Regions from separate parts of the Paenarthrobacter sp. TA1.8 genome, predicted to be linked through region 1. Evidence: predicted binding sites of a transcription regulator. Region 1 holds the regulator's gene; the other holds the start of a gene.
What was found. Region 1 encodes LexA, which represses DNA repair genes until DNA is damaged. Its sites were predicted from a motif close to TCGAACANNTGTTCGA; they were not measured.
Positions count from the first base shown of each region.

Region 1 (6,644 bases):
TCAAGGCGTGCCAGAACCTCCCAAAGGTCACCGCCCTCCTTGGTCCAACCGCGTCCGGCAAGAGTTGTCCCGCGGACGTCAAGCCCGACGGCGATCTTGTCACCAAAGCGGTCGATTGCCTTTCGGGTCCACTCCGGGTTCTCCAACGCTGCCGTTCCGAGATTCACGCGCGCGACGCCCAGCTCCAGCGCGCGCTCCAGGGATTCGTCGTCCCGCAAACCGCCGGAGAGTTCCACCTTGACGTTGAGCTGCGATACGACATCGCTGATCAGCGCGGCGTTGTTTCCGCGGCCGAAAGCAGCGTCCAGGTCAACCATGTGCACCCATTCGGCACCGGCGTCCTGCCAGTTCAAGGCTGCTTCCAGGGGCGTACCGTAGCTGGTTTCCGAGCCGGCTTCTCCCTGCAGGAGGCGGACTGCCTGGCCGTCAACGATGTCGACGGCGGGCAGGAGTTCCAGAACGGACTGGGCGGAGGTGGTCATGTGTGTCCTTGGAGTTCGAAGGTGACGCGGTTTGTTGAGCGACTGGTTTAGTTACCCAGCGTCAGGAGGTAGGCGGCCAACAGGGACATCCCGGCCAGCACATAGAAACAAATGGAAACCCAGCGCGGTTTTTTCTGCTGGTGGAAGGAGATACCCCCGCCAATCAGCAGGCCGGCGAGGGCCATCAGCAATACTGAGCCCCACATCTAGGCGGTATCGCTTCCGGATGCTTCCGGAGCGGGCTTACGGAGGCTGTCCACCCAGTTTCGCAGGAGCCGGGCTCCGGCATCGCCTGACTTCTCCGGGTGGAATTGGGTAGCGCAGAGTGGGCCGTTCTCGACAGCAGCAATGAAACGCGCACCATGTTCGGACCACGTGACCATGGGAGGAGCCATGCGGGGCTGGACGACGTCGAAGTTCCACTCCTGGACACCGTAGGAGTGCACAAAGTAGAAACGTTCCTGCTCAACGCCGGCGAACAGCTTTGAGCCCTCAGGTACGTCCACGGTGTTCCAGCCCATGTGCGGCACCACGGGAGCGGGAAGGAGTTCAACCTTGCCCGGCCACTCGGCCATACCCTCGGATTCGGTGCCGTGCTCTACACCGGCTTCGAAGAGGACCTGCAAGCCGACGCAGATGGCCAGCACAGGGCGGCCACCAGCAACCCGGCGTCCAATCATGCGGATGGCATCGACGGACTTGAGCTCCTTCATCACCGTCTCGTAGGCACCAACCCCGGGCACCACCAAGCCGTCAGCGTTAAGCACGTCCTCAGGCTTGGAGCTCAGAACAACGTGGGCGCCGGCGCGCTCAAGCGCACGGACGGCGGACCGTACGTTGCCCGATCCGTAGTCCAGCACAGTTACGGTGGGCTTGCCTTCGGGCGACTCCGGCTTCACGGATGCAGTGGCGTCAGCCACCGCTCCATTCTTCAGAAACTGGCCGCTCATAGTGCGCCCTTGGTGGAAGGGATGCCCTCCACGCGGGGATCGGATTCCACGGCTGCACGTAAAGCGCGGGCAAAAGCTTTGAACTGGGCCTCAACGATGTGGTGCGGGTCCCGGCCAGCCAAGACACTCATGTGCAGGCAGATTCCGGCATGCAACGTGATGGCTTCAAAAACGTGGCGTGTCAGCGAGCCCGTGAAGTGTCCACCGATCAGGTGGTACTCCTGCCCGGCCGGCTCACCACCGTGCACCAGGTAAGGACGCCCGGAAACATCCACGACGGCGTGCGCCAGCGCTTCATCCAAAGGAACAGTTGCTTCGCCGAAGCGACGGATGCCGGCCTTGTTGCCCAATGCCGTCCGCAGGACCTCGCCAAAAGTGATGGCGACATCTTCCACGGTGTGGTGCGCGTCGATGTGGGTGTCGCCCGTGGCCTTCACCGTCATGTCGATCAGGGAGTGCTTGCAGAGTGCCGTCAGCATGTGGTCGTAGAACGGAACCGAGGTACTGATGTCCGAGACACCGGAACCGTCCAGGTTGATCTCCACCAGGACTGAAGACTCGCTGGTGGTGCGCTCCATGCGCGCGGTGCGGGCAGCGGTCGGCGTGGCGCCGGTTTCGCTCATTGGGACGTCCTTATACACGGAGGGTGGATTGGGTCTATGGACAAGTTTAGGCGCGCTGCGGCGCCGTGCCGTCCAGAAGTGCTTCCAAGGCCTCAAGGAAGGCGGTGGTTTCCGGTTCGGTTCCGGCGGTAACACGCAAGTGCCCGGGGATGCCGACGTCGCGAATCAGCACACCGGCATCGAGCAGGCCCTGCCAAATCTTGTGCGGCTCCTCGAGGCCGCCAAAGAAGACGTAGTTGGAGTCGGAGGCCGAGGGCTTGAGGCCCATGCGAAGGAGCTCAGTCACAATCCGGTCGCGTTGTACCTTGATGTCCTCGACGTCGGCCATCAGGGCTTCGCGGTGGTTGAGCGCAGCCAGGGCCGTTGCCTGAGTGACGGCAGACAAGTGGTACGGAAGGCGGACCAGCCTGATGGCGTCTGTGACTTCCGGGGCTGCCGCCATGTAGCCGAGCCGGGCACCTGCAAGGGCGAACGCTTTGCTCATGGTGCGCGAGACGATCAACCGCTCGCGTCCTGGCAACAACGTCAAGGCGCTCGGAGTATTGTCGTGCGCGAACTCGTGATACGCCTCGTCCACGATCACGATGGCCTGGCTCGCTTCTCCGGCCTCGTAGACGGCTTCGACAACGTCCAAGCCCAACCCTGTACCGGTTGGGTTGTTCGGTGAGCACAGGAACACGATGTTGGCGCCCGTTTCCCGAACCTGCGCGGCGGCCGATTCGGCGTCCAGCCCGTAGTCGTCAGCACGCACTCCGCGGACATACTCCGTGTCCGTGCCACTCGCCAGAAGGGGGTACATGGAGTACGTGGGCGGGAAACCGAGCGCTTTGCGTCCCGGTCCACCAAATGCCTGGAGGATTTGCTGCAGGACTTCATTGGATCCGTTGGCGGCCCAGATGTTGTCCGGAGAAAGTTCGTGGCCAAGGTACTCGGCCAGCGCTTCCCGTAGTTCAGTGAACTCGCGGTCCGGATAGCGGTTCAGTCCTGTGGCCGCCGCGGCGACAGCCTCGGTGATGGCGGCCTGGACATCCGCGGGGACGCCATGAGTGTTTTCGTTGACGTTGAGCAGGATGGGGACGTCAAGCTGCGGTGCGCCATAGGGGCTCAGTCCACGCAGGTTGGTCCGGAGGGGAAGTCTGTCAAGTCGCTCAAGCTGGTCACTCACCATCACAGTTTAAGGGGCGGCCCGGACTGCCGACTAACTGTGACGCCGGGCGATCGGTTCCTTCGGACTGTGGACGACTCAGTTTGCAGGGACGAACAGCTGCTGACCGGGCAGAATGCGGCCGCCGCGGAGGTCGTTCAGCTGGATGATCTCCGCGATGACATCACGCGGGTCCCGCTCCGGAGCGGCGGCGCCGGCGATGCCCCAGAGGGATTGCCCCGGCTGGACGGTGACAGTGACTGCAACGGGCGGACGCAATTGGGACTGGGAGTCCGACGCCTTGGCCGGGGAGTTGATAAAACCGGCGAGGGTCAGCAGCGCCGCCACCAACAGCATTGCCGGGATGCCGAAGAAGACAATCCGTCCCCGCCGGGTCAGACGCAGGCGAGCGGGCGCCTGAGTGGTGCGGAATTCAGCGAACGTAGTGACTGCGGACATGAGCTGAGCCCTTCTGAGCTATTGCCAGGTTCCGGGGTGCCCGGAGCTTGGCGGCCAATTCTTTGCGTTCCCGTCCTCTGATCCCGGATGTTCGAACACTCTGTTCGAACATTCGGCTCCAGCATCAGGTTTATAGAACACATATTCGAACCTTGCTATGACATTTTTAGCACTTATCAACGAACGGTGTCGAGACTCGCTAGAACAAATGTTTGATAAACGCCTGTGCCTGCCCTACGTTTGAGTGAAGAAACAGCACTGTTTCAGTGGAACAGGAGGGTCTGACATTTTTTGCAGACCCAACGACCCCGGGCTCGCCTCGGGCGGAATGGAAAGGCATTGGCGAACATGGCAGCGAAAGCCACAGGCGGCGGGGCACCCCTGCGGAGCCAGCAGCCTCAGAAGAGTCCCAAGAGCCTGACTGTCCGGCAGAAAAAGATTCTGGAGACCATCCAACGGTCGGTCAACGACAACGGATACCCGCCCAGCATGCGCGAGATCGGTGACACCGTGGGTCTGGCCAGTTTGTCGAGCGTCACTCATCAGTTGTCCCAATTGGAGAAGCTTGGCTACCTCCGCAGGGATCCCAAGCGTCCCCGCGCCATGGAAGTCCTGATGCCGCTGACCCTTGATGGTGGCACCATTCCGGGCGTGGAAGCGCCCACCACCCTTCGCAGCGCGGGGGGCCTTGCCGTAACAGAGCTAGCCAGTGCCAGTGATACCGCCATGGTCCCGCTGGTGGGCCGGATCGCGGCCGGCGGACCGATCCTGGCTGACCAGACGGTGGAAGACGTGCTGGCGCTCCCCCGCCAGCTCGTGGGGCATGGCGAATTATTCATGCTGAAGGTGGCTGGCGATTCCATGATTGACGCCGCCATCTGTGACGGTGACTGGGTTGTGGTCCGCCGCCAGAATGACGCCATCAACGGCGACATCGTGGCAGCCCTGCTGGATGACGAAGCAACCGTAAAGACCTTCCGTCAGAGGGATGGCCATACGTGGCTGCTTCCGCAGAACACGCAGTACGAACCCATTCTGGGCGATCAAGCCACCATCATGGGCAAGGTAGTTTCGGTACTGCGCTCCCTTTAGGAGCCCTACGGGGCTTTAGCCGAGCCCAGGCGCTCCAGGACGCCACGGACCACTGCCCGGTCCGTCGTTGCCCAGAACGGCGGCAGGGCGGCACGCAGGAAGCCTCCGTAGCGTTCCGTCGAGAGCCGCGAGTCGAGCACTGCAACTACTCCTTTGTCTCCTGTTGAACGGATCAGGCGGCCAGCACCCTGCGCCAGTCGGATGGCAGCATGCGTAGCCGATACGGCCATAAAGCCATTTCCACCTGATTGCGCCACCGCACGTGAGCGCGCAGTCATGAGGGGATCATCGGGCCGCGGGAAGGGAATGCGGTCAATGACCACCAAGCGGCACGAGCCACCCGGAACATCTACGCCCTGCCACAGTGACATGGTCCCGAAGAGGCATGTGTCAGGCTCATCCGCGAACTGCTTCACGAGGGCCGCCATGGTGGATTCGCCTTGGCAGAGGATATCCACGTCCAGCCGGAGCCGCATGGCGTCGGCTGCTTCTTCGGCCGCACGCCGTGAGGAGAACAAACACAAGGCTCCCCCGCCGGAGGCACGGATGAGGTCTTCCAATTCGTCGAGCGCCTCGGGGGAAGTACCACGACCGGGTTTTGGGAGGTGCTTGGCCACATACAGGACACCCTGTTTGGGATAATCAAAGGGCGAACCCACATCGATCCCGGTCCAGCTCGGGGCACCGTCGCCGATGAGGCCGAGGCCACCTGCTGCCGGTTCGAAAGCCGAGCCGATGGCCAGCGTGGCGGAGGTCAGCACCACCGTGTGGCCGGCGAAGAGACCCTCGCGAAGCCGCCCGGCAACGCTGAGCGGGGCGATGTTGAGCAAGGCGGGAGCAGTCTCGTCCGGTTGGGAATAGCCCTGGTGCGGGTCGAACGTGCTGTTCCTGGAGAACCATACAACTTCGCGGTTCTCCTTGGCGGCCAGCATGCGTTCGCACAATTCCAGGATCAGCATGAGCCGTGAACGCGCCAACTGCCGTCCGCCGTCGACTGCGTTTGATGAATCTGTCTTCGAATCCGAGAGCGCAGCGCGCGTGGCCTCCCGCAACTGGTCCAGACAGTCGAGCTGTTCGTCGTTAAGGCCGTTGGGCAACAGCCCGTTGGGCACGCCGGCGATGGCCATATCCAAGCGCTCCGCGGCAGCGTTGAGCGCGTCCACTGTAATGGCCGTGTGTTTGCGTGCACTTGATGCCGCCGCGTGAACCATGGCCACCGACAACTGGCCTGAAACAGCACCGGTCACGCGGTCCTGAAGTTCATGCGCCTCGTCAACCACCACGACATCGTACTCAGGCAGCACGGCCAGGCCTTCAAAGGCACTGACGGCCAGCATTGCGTGGTTGGTGACCACAACGTCGGCTTCACCCGCCCGTGAGCGTGCCAGCTCGCTGAAGCACTCTTCTGCTACGGGACACTTCTGGGCGCCCAAGCACTCCATGGACGTCACGGATACCTGACGCCAGGCCCTGTCGGTGACCCCTGGCATGAGTTCATCGCGGTCTCCGGTAGCGGTCTTCTCAGCCCATTCCCGAAGACGGACTACTTCCTTACCCAGCTGTGATTGCGGACCGCCCATGGAAGCAGCAAAGTGGGGCACGCTGGTGTCCTCGCCGAGGGAGAACAGCTGCCCTTCGGAGGGCTCTTCGCTGGGGAACCCGCCTTCGAGCTTCTGCAGGCACACATAATTTGCCCTGCCCTTGACGAGCGCCACATTGACCGGGCGCTCAAGGGCAGGGTTGATGGTCTCCAGCAGCCTGGGAAGGTCCCGCCCAACGATTTGGGTTTGGAGTGCCAGGGTGGCGGTGGACACGAGAGTCGGTTTATCGCTGTCCATGGAATGGGCGATCAACGGAATCAGGTAAGCCAACGACTTACCTGTTCCCGTTCCCG
Region 1 is NZ_CP184287.1:1,734,989-1,741,632, reverse strand. It holds gene priA (bifunctional 1-(5-phosphoribosyl)-5-((5-phosphoribosylamino)methylideneamino)imidazole-4-carboxamide isomerase/phosphoribosylanthranilate isomerase PriA) at 1-482, opposite strand, end outside; gene ACNAOT_RS08175 (hypothetical protein) at 530-688, opposite strand; gene hisH (imidazole glycerol phosphate synthase subunit HisH) at 689-1,432, opposite strand; gene hisB (imidazoleglycerol-phosphate dehydratase HisB) at 1,429-2,055, opposite strand; gene ACNAOT_RS08160 (histidinol-phosphate transaminase) at 2,102-3,220, opposite strand; gene ACNAOT_RS08155 (LysM peptidoglycan-binding domain-containing protein) at 3,299-3,658, opposite strand; gene lexA (transcriptional repressor LexA) at 4,007-4,750, shown strand; gene ACNAOT_RS08145 (ATP-dependent DNA helicase) at 4,756-6,644, opposite strand, start outside.

Region 2 (6,644 bases), 1.2 Mb from region 1:
TGATCCCGCCGACCCCGGCCCCGTTTGCCACGACCAGCAAGGACGGCAAGGACGGCAAGGATCAGGTCTACGTGCCGCCGAAGCAGGGACAGGAGCTCCCCCAGGCCCGGCAGCCGGATCTTACGCCGAAGTTCCCGGTGCCGCAGGGCGCGAGCATCAACTCCTCCTCACAGCTGACCGCGGGGCTCGTTTCGACGTTCTCCTCCTATGCGCTGAACGAGGATCAGAAGAAGACCTACGCAGCCTCGGGCGCTTGCCTGGCGGGCGTCGTCTTCCAGGCAGGGTTCTCGCAGGAGACGCTGCGCTTCCTCGCCGGCGGCGCACCAATAGGGACCGGATCGATCTCGGACTTCCTGCCGAAGGACGAGGACAAGAAGATCTGGAAGTCGAAGGACTTCACCTCGGCACTCGTGGACTGCACGGCCAGCGCAAAGGTCTGAGGCTCATCCATCGCGGGTTTTCGTCCTGCCGTTGATTGGCTTCTACCGATCAAAAAGAAGAACCGGTGCATACTCGCACCGGTTCTTCTTTTCCTGTTCACAAGGCTGCCGAAGTCATAGCAAGCCCCAGATGGCAGCATTCCAGAGCGGAGTCCGCGTCACAGCACTTCGATGGCGACGTCGGCACTAGAGCCGTTTTGGCTGCGCATTGCCGAGGTGCGCGCGCACCACGGCAATGTCCCTCGTCGGGTCGCGCCGGATCCGCTTCGACTTGACGATGAACGCGGACTTCTCGATCACAACGAGCTTCAATCCATGTTCGGGGATAAGAAGGCGCTTGCGTTCGTCGTAGAGGCGACGTTGCTCGCCGCGACCGACACCAGAGACGGTCTGCCGCCGATCGAAGAACGGCGACGGCTTCGAATGCTGCTCCTCCTGGAACTCGACGACGAGCTTGAGATCGGACCAAAAGCCGTCCACGGGTAGCTTGGTGCCGAGGGGTCGCAAAGGGGACGGGTCGCCGCGGAGCCAATCGAACGTCGCTTGGCGACAGCTGCTCATGCCGAGGACGCCATCGCACAGGTCAAGCACGTAGTGCTCATCGGACGCAGTGCGGTCGACCATGCCGTGATTCTTGCAGAGTTCAGCCGAGAGGCCCATGCTTCATAGGTTCAAGAACGACGTTTGGTCCGCTCTGAGAGCTTAGGATCTCGGAACCAGGCTGATTCGGTCAGTGCCGGCGGCGGCCTGATACGGCCCGGTGCCAGTAAGCCGCTTCTGCACTTGTCAGAATCTCGTAGATCTCCTCGACCACGAACTTGCCCAAATAAGGGCGTTCCTCGGCGCTCAAAGTTCCCAGAGACACCAGTGCAGCCGCCAACAGCACATCGTCTTCAATCGAAGGCTCAACCCATTCCCGCACACCATCGTCGGTAAGGTCCTCCCAGACATATGGCGAGGTTGCTATGGCCTCCCTAACCGCGGCGAGTCGCACCCTTACGTCTCCGCTGCGGGACCGCGCGTAGAGACGGATCTGATATTCATCCGAGGCCGGGGGCACAAGGGGTGCCCCGCCGGCTAACGGATGATGAGCAGCAATGACCTGGTAGCGGGCCCGGGCAGGGTGTCGGTCATGGAGGTCCTGGCGTATTTCCCTGATGCGGTGCCCGGGGCGCAATGTTGCAATTCCAGGGATGCGGTTGTCCCGCCTATTCGCGTTGTGTGGTGCCATGACCTGTCCCGACAAGCGGCCAATAGGTGTCCCCCTCCCTCATGATAGGCCCGGTTCGGACGGAGGTTGAAGGGCACCGGATCGAGGCGGCTGGGCATACCGGAACGAGCTTGATCGTCCCTGCGGTTTTCCACATACGCCAGGACTCCCCTACCGGCAGTCGGCAACCGATGCTGCACTGGAGGCATGCTCAGCTACGAAGACATCATTCTGCTCGGCGAGGAACGGGTCTTGGTCATCCAGGAACACAAAGAGGGCCGTTGCTGGTGTGGCCAGACCTGGCAATGACCAACCTTGACGGGCGCTGTCTTGGTTGTATGGCTGGTGCTTCCTGATGCCGGACTGCTTGCTTCAGGCCGGACCAGGACCTTGCTGGGAATTCAGCAGGGTATCCGGGCGGAGGAGCATACTGAAACGGTTACACCTCACGGTCCGGAACGCGAATGATGATCATCCGGGATCCTTCCGGGATTTTGGCCTTCGCAGCAGCCAGGGTGGTGCCATAGTCGGGGCCCGTCGCGCTGACGCGCATCATTTCGCCCTGGGCATCTTCAATGGTCAATTCAACCTCCATAGCTCTGAGCATAGAGCCCTGCCCGGCCGTCCTCTGTCCGTTGGAGAAGAGAAAGTTGTCAAGTAACAGCATGCGCAGTGAGTAGCCTGCCTAAGACCGGAGCGAGACTGGGATTGCCGGTAAAGGATAGACTGCCTGAGTGCCCGGTCATGATCAAGAAGGCCCGTTCGATCGGGCGCAGCCGCTCAATCCATCACGTCTTCAGCAGCCCAAGGACAAGTCAGTCCAGTCTGAGCCCATTGAAGTGCCCAACCCTGAGGCCGCCGGAGCCTGCGAGCAGGATATGAGCCAGGGCCCGACCCGCTGGCAGCGGATCAAGGAGCATCCGGCTTTCAAGACAGGTCTCGCCGTTGGCGCTCTTGCGGCTGCTGGCGCGGTCACGTTGTTGACACTGAAGTCGCCCGAAGTATTCAAGCAGGTCAGCGCGGCGGTCTGGGAGAAAATCCCTGAGTTCACGGAGGCGGCTTTCGAGGGCATCGGCGAGGAGGCCAGCAGAAAGTCTCCGACCGAGCATAATGTCAGCGGGCACCAGCGCGTGCAGCACTACGGTCCCGGCGGCACCGAAACAAAGTTCGTCCAGGTATCGCCTTACTCGCGTGGAGGTAGTACCTAACAGGCGCATGCGATACTGACCGTGTCGAAAATTGCGGTTGTGCTTGTCGTCAGCGGTTTATGTCATATCAGAAACGGCTTCGGCGGGACGTATTGGGACGGTAGGGCCTTTGGGTATCTTTGATTTCCTTGCGAAGAAGGAAAAAAGCTGGGACGAGATCGATGTCTACGAGGGTGAAACGCCCCCGTGCCCCAACTGTGGGACGCCCCTGGTGAAAAAGTTTGTTTACTCCGAGATGTACTGCCTTGAGTGTCGCTACGGTCTAGATGACGATGACGATGACGATGACGACAGCGAGGCGCTGAGTGTTTACGATGCAGCTCAGATCTGGGCCTCACACGGTAAGGATGAGGATTACATGTTCGGGTATTCCTCGGAGGAACTCGAAGCCGCGCTTTAATGTGGCAGGTCGCTGCTCGAGTTTGCTGCCGGCGCGGGTGCTGTTGAGGTCCTGCGCTTCCCTTACCCCGCTATGCCACAGCGACCGGCAGCTCGTCCCAGTGGGTCGTGCAGCGCTTCGAGAGCATGGCGCGCTTCATCTCCCACGCCGGCGGGGTCTTCATGCCACCCAGGCCCACACCCACTGCCTGCGCGCCGAGCTTTCTCGTGATTTCGTCAAGTACCTTCCCTACTCCCCGATCTTCGAATTCGGATTGGAACACAGGTAGGAACTGAACGCCGTCACCCGCGCGCAGTCCCGTGAGTACAACTCCTGCACGGGCGTAGCGGATACCGGCGGTCGGAAACAGATCAGGCAGGATCACACTGGCAGCTTTCGTAAGCGCGATCGGGTCATCGGTCGGCATGGCCAGCGGAACAGCCCGGTGGGCTGAATGCGGGACGGTTCCTTCGTCGGCCCAGCCGGTCGAAGCCCACACCGAGAGCACGCCGGCGACGGACCCCTGGGCCCGAAGACGTGCTGAGACCCGCTGGGCGTAGATCGACAGAACCTGATGCATCTCGTCAGGGTCCGTAAGCTTGCGCGAGAAGCTCCTGGAATAGATCAGCTGGTCCTTGGCAGCCGGCGGCTGGGTCTCCAGCTCGATGCATTTTTGCCCGCGCAGCTCCAGGATGGTTCTTTCCATGACGACGGAGAACCGTTTGCGGAGCCATTTGGCATCAGCGTCGCGCAGTTCTCTGGCCGTGTGGATGCCGAGCGCAGCCAGGCGCTTGCCGTTACGCCCGGCGACGCCCCAGAGGTCAGTCACATGGAGGGAGTCAAGGATCCGGTCAAGCTGCTCCTCCGAAAACCGCCGGAGATCGAGAACACCATTGAACGCGGGGTTTTTCTTGATGCCGAGAGCCGCTACCTTGGCGAGGGTCTTCGTGGGACCGATCGCGACGCGGACAGGAATTCCGGTCAGCTGGAGGACAGTCCGTCGGATCTCCTGTCCCCGTGATTCGAGTTCTTCAGGAGCCCCCCGCAGCTTCAGCCAGCTTTCGTCGATCGAATACACTTCCTGCCACGCACTGAAGCGGCCCAGAATGGTGGCAACCCGTGCACTCAGCGAGCCATAGAGCTCATAGTTCGATGACCTGGCTTCGACGCCCTTGGCCTGGCACCAGCCGCGGATCTTGAACCACGGCTTGCCCATGATGTCAGGATCGAGCTCCTTCACCAGCGGGCACGCGGCAACCACACAGCCGTCATTGTTCGAGAGGACAAGGGTCGGCCGGTCATGCAGCGTGGGGTCGAAGACACGCTCCGCGTTGGCGTAAAAGGAGACGCAGTCTACGAGAGCGATTTGATCGGGTGCTGGGGTCAGAGTCGTCATTGCCACGGCTGGAGACTATAGGCGGGGTCTGACACCACGTTTGATTTTCGCAGGAGACAGAATCCATGTGACCACGCCCCAGACTGACATCTCCGTGTGTTCGTGGAGAACGATGTCCGCATAGTCGAGGTTCTCTGCCACGAGAACGGTACGTCCTTGGATGACGTCCAGCCGCTTGACGGTGTATTCGCCGTCAACGACGGCGATCACAATCTTGCCCGGAACGGGATCGATCCCCCGGTCCACGAGCAGCAGGTCGCCGTCATTGATTCCGGCTCCGGTCATGGAATGGCCGGCTGCACGCCAGACGAATGTGCAGGTTGGGTCCCGGACCAGGTGCTGGACAAGATCGAGGTCCCCCGACCAATATCCCTCTGCAGGGCTGGGGAAGCCGCAGGCGACGGCTTCCGGCGCAAACGGGAGTATCAGCGGCTCGTCGAGCGCCAACGGTTCTGGCTGCGAGGCCTGCATGTCCACTTCCTTTTCGAACATATGTTCGATGGAATCGTACGCCCGGGCGGGAACGGCGCGCAACGTGGAGCAAAATGCCGGGCGGACTGGACAGGCCTGGGCTCTGGGACGGCAGCCAGGAATAAAGGCCCCGGTGCGCTTCATGCGCGTCGGGGCCTTCTCTTTTTCCCACGAACGGGAGGTGCGAACCAACGTCCAGCGGCCCCGGCCTTGGGGTCGAGGAACCGAGGCCGCCTGGGACACGCGATCAGGCGCTGACCGGGTGACGCAGATGACCCTACCTCTCTGCCCGACCTCTCCCAAAGGTCTGTCACAAGTCATTGCCCAATCATTCGTGACAGGCATTCGAATGACGTTAGAATGGACTCGTACATCAGTCGAATATGACAGGAGAGGCCAGACATGACCGTCGTCGACGAGCCGAAGGCTGCGCCTCCCGCTGCGCGGGCTGCGACCAGGTCCGGTGGACCGAGCACCGACCAGAACGGCAGCGACCGCAGGGAGCGGGTCTTTACCCGCCTGTCCTCGGACGAGAAGCAGCGGGCGGAGTACTGGGCGCAGCGGCGCGGCTACCCCTCCGCCAACGAGTACTACGCCGAGGCGATCGCCGAGAAGATCCGGCGCGAGAATCTCGACTTCGACATCCCTGATCTGCTCACCGCGCGCATCAACCAGGTCGTCGACGAGCTCAAGGCGCTTTCGACGAACAACGCCAACCTCGAGCGGGTCGTGACCATGGGCTTCGATTCCCTGCTCGGGCTGACCAGGGGCGACAACTATCTGCTGGACGAGGAGAACGGGGAGCTGACGTGAGCCAGGGGCTGAACGAGATCATGCCGTCCACCGACGAGCTGATGGACGTCGACACGTCCTTCCTCGATGCGTACCGGACCGGCGGGAGCGAGGGCCTGAAGCGGGCCCAGGAACGGGCACAGCCGGCGGAGCCGGAGCAGGACACGCCGGAGAAGGATGAGGCCCCGCAGCAGAGCGCCGAGAACCTTGACCGGGAAACCGGTGCCGGCCAGCGGGGAGGCTCGGGAGCAGGCAGCGCCACTCCCCCGGCCCAGAGCGACGCCGTCGTCGTGGACACAGCAGCGATGCCGCAGGTGCACGACGACGCAGACGCCGAAGCACACCCCGCGGCCCTCCCGGTGTCGCCGCCGGAAGATGCCAACCTCCTCCCGCCCGTCCCGCTCCAGCACACCGACCATCAGGAGGCCGTGCAGTCTGCGGCGGCCAGGGGCGGCTCCGGCGGAGGGGACGAGGGCAGCGAGTCGTTGCCACAGAGCGGCTTCCGGCTCGACGGCGTGAAGAGCCAGCCTGCCGTCCGGGCCCTGCCCGAGGCCATCGTCGGCGCGCTGCGGGAGCAGCTGCGCTCAGCGGCCGTCCGTGAGCTCGGCGTCGGCGACACGGCGGCCCGCGAGTTCACCGAGCGGTTGAGCCAGGCAAGCCTGGTCACGGCCTTTCTGCTGGCCCAGCTCGACCTTGGACTGGCGACCGATGCTGCCACCCGGCGCGCGGCGCAGCTGTTCCGCTCCCG
Region 2 is NZ_CP184287.1:2,910,618-2,917,261, forward strand. It holds gene ACNAOT_RS13545 (hypothetical protein) at 1-440, shown strand, start outside; gene ACNAOT_RS13550 (hypothetical protein) at 627-1,064, opposite strand; gene ACNAOT_RS13555 (hypothetical protein) at 1,171-1,671, opposite strand; gene ACNAOT_RS13560 (hypothetical protein) at 1,822-1,956, opposite strand; gene ACNAOT_RS13565 (hypothetical protein) at 2,090-2,233, opposite strand; gene ACNAOT_RS13570 (hypothetical protein) at 2,385-2,858, shown strand; gene ACNAOT_RS13575 (hypothetical protein) at 2,968-3,258, shown strand; gene ACNAOT_RS13580 (Y-family DNA polymerase) at 3,329-4,633, opposite strand; gene ACNAOT_RS13585 (LexA family protein) at 4,649-5,104, opposite strand; gene ACNAOT_RS13590 (hypothetical protein) at 5,507-5,917, shown strand; gene ACNAOT_RS13595 (hypothetical protein) at 5,914-6,644, shown strand, end outside.
Region 2: a site for LexA is predicted at 5,118-5,133, ahead of ACNAOT_RS13585 (LexA family protein). Genes of this name have one in related genera too.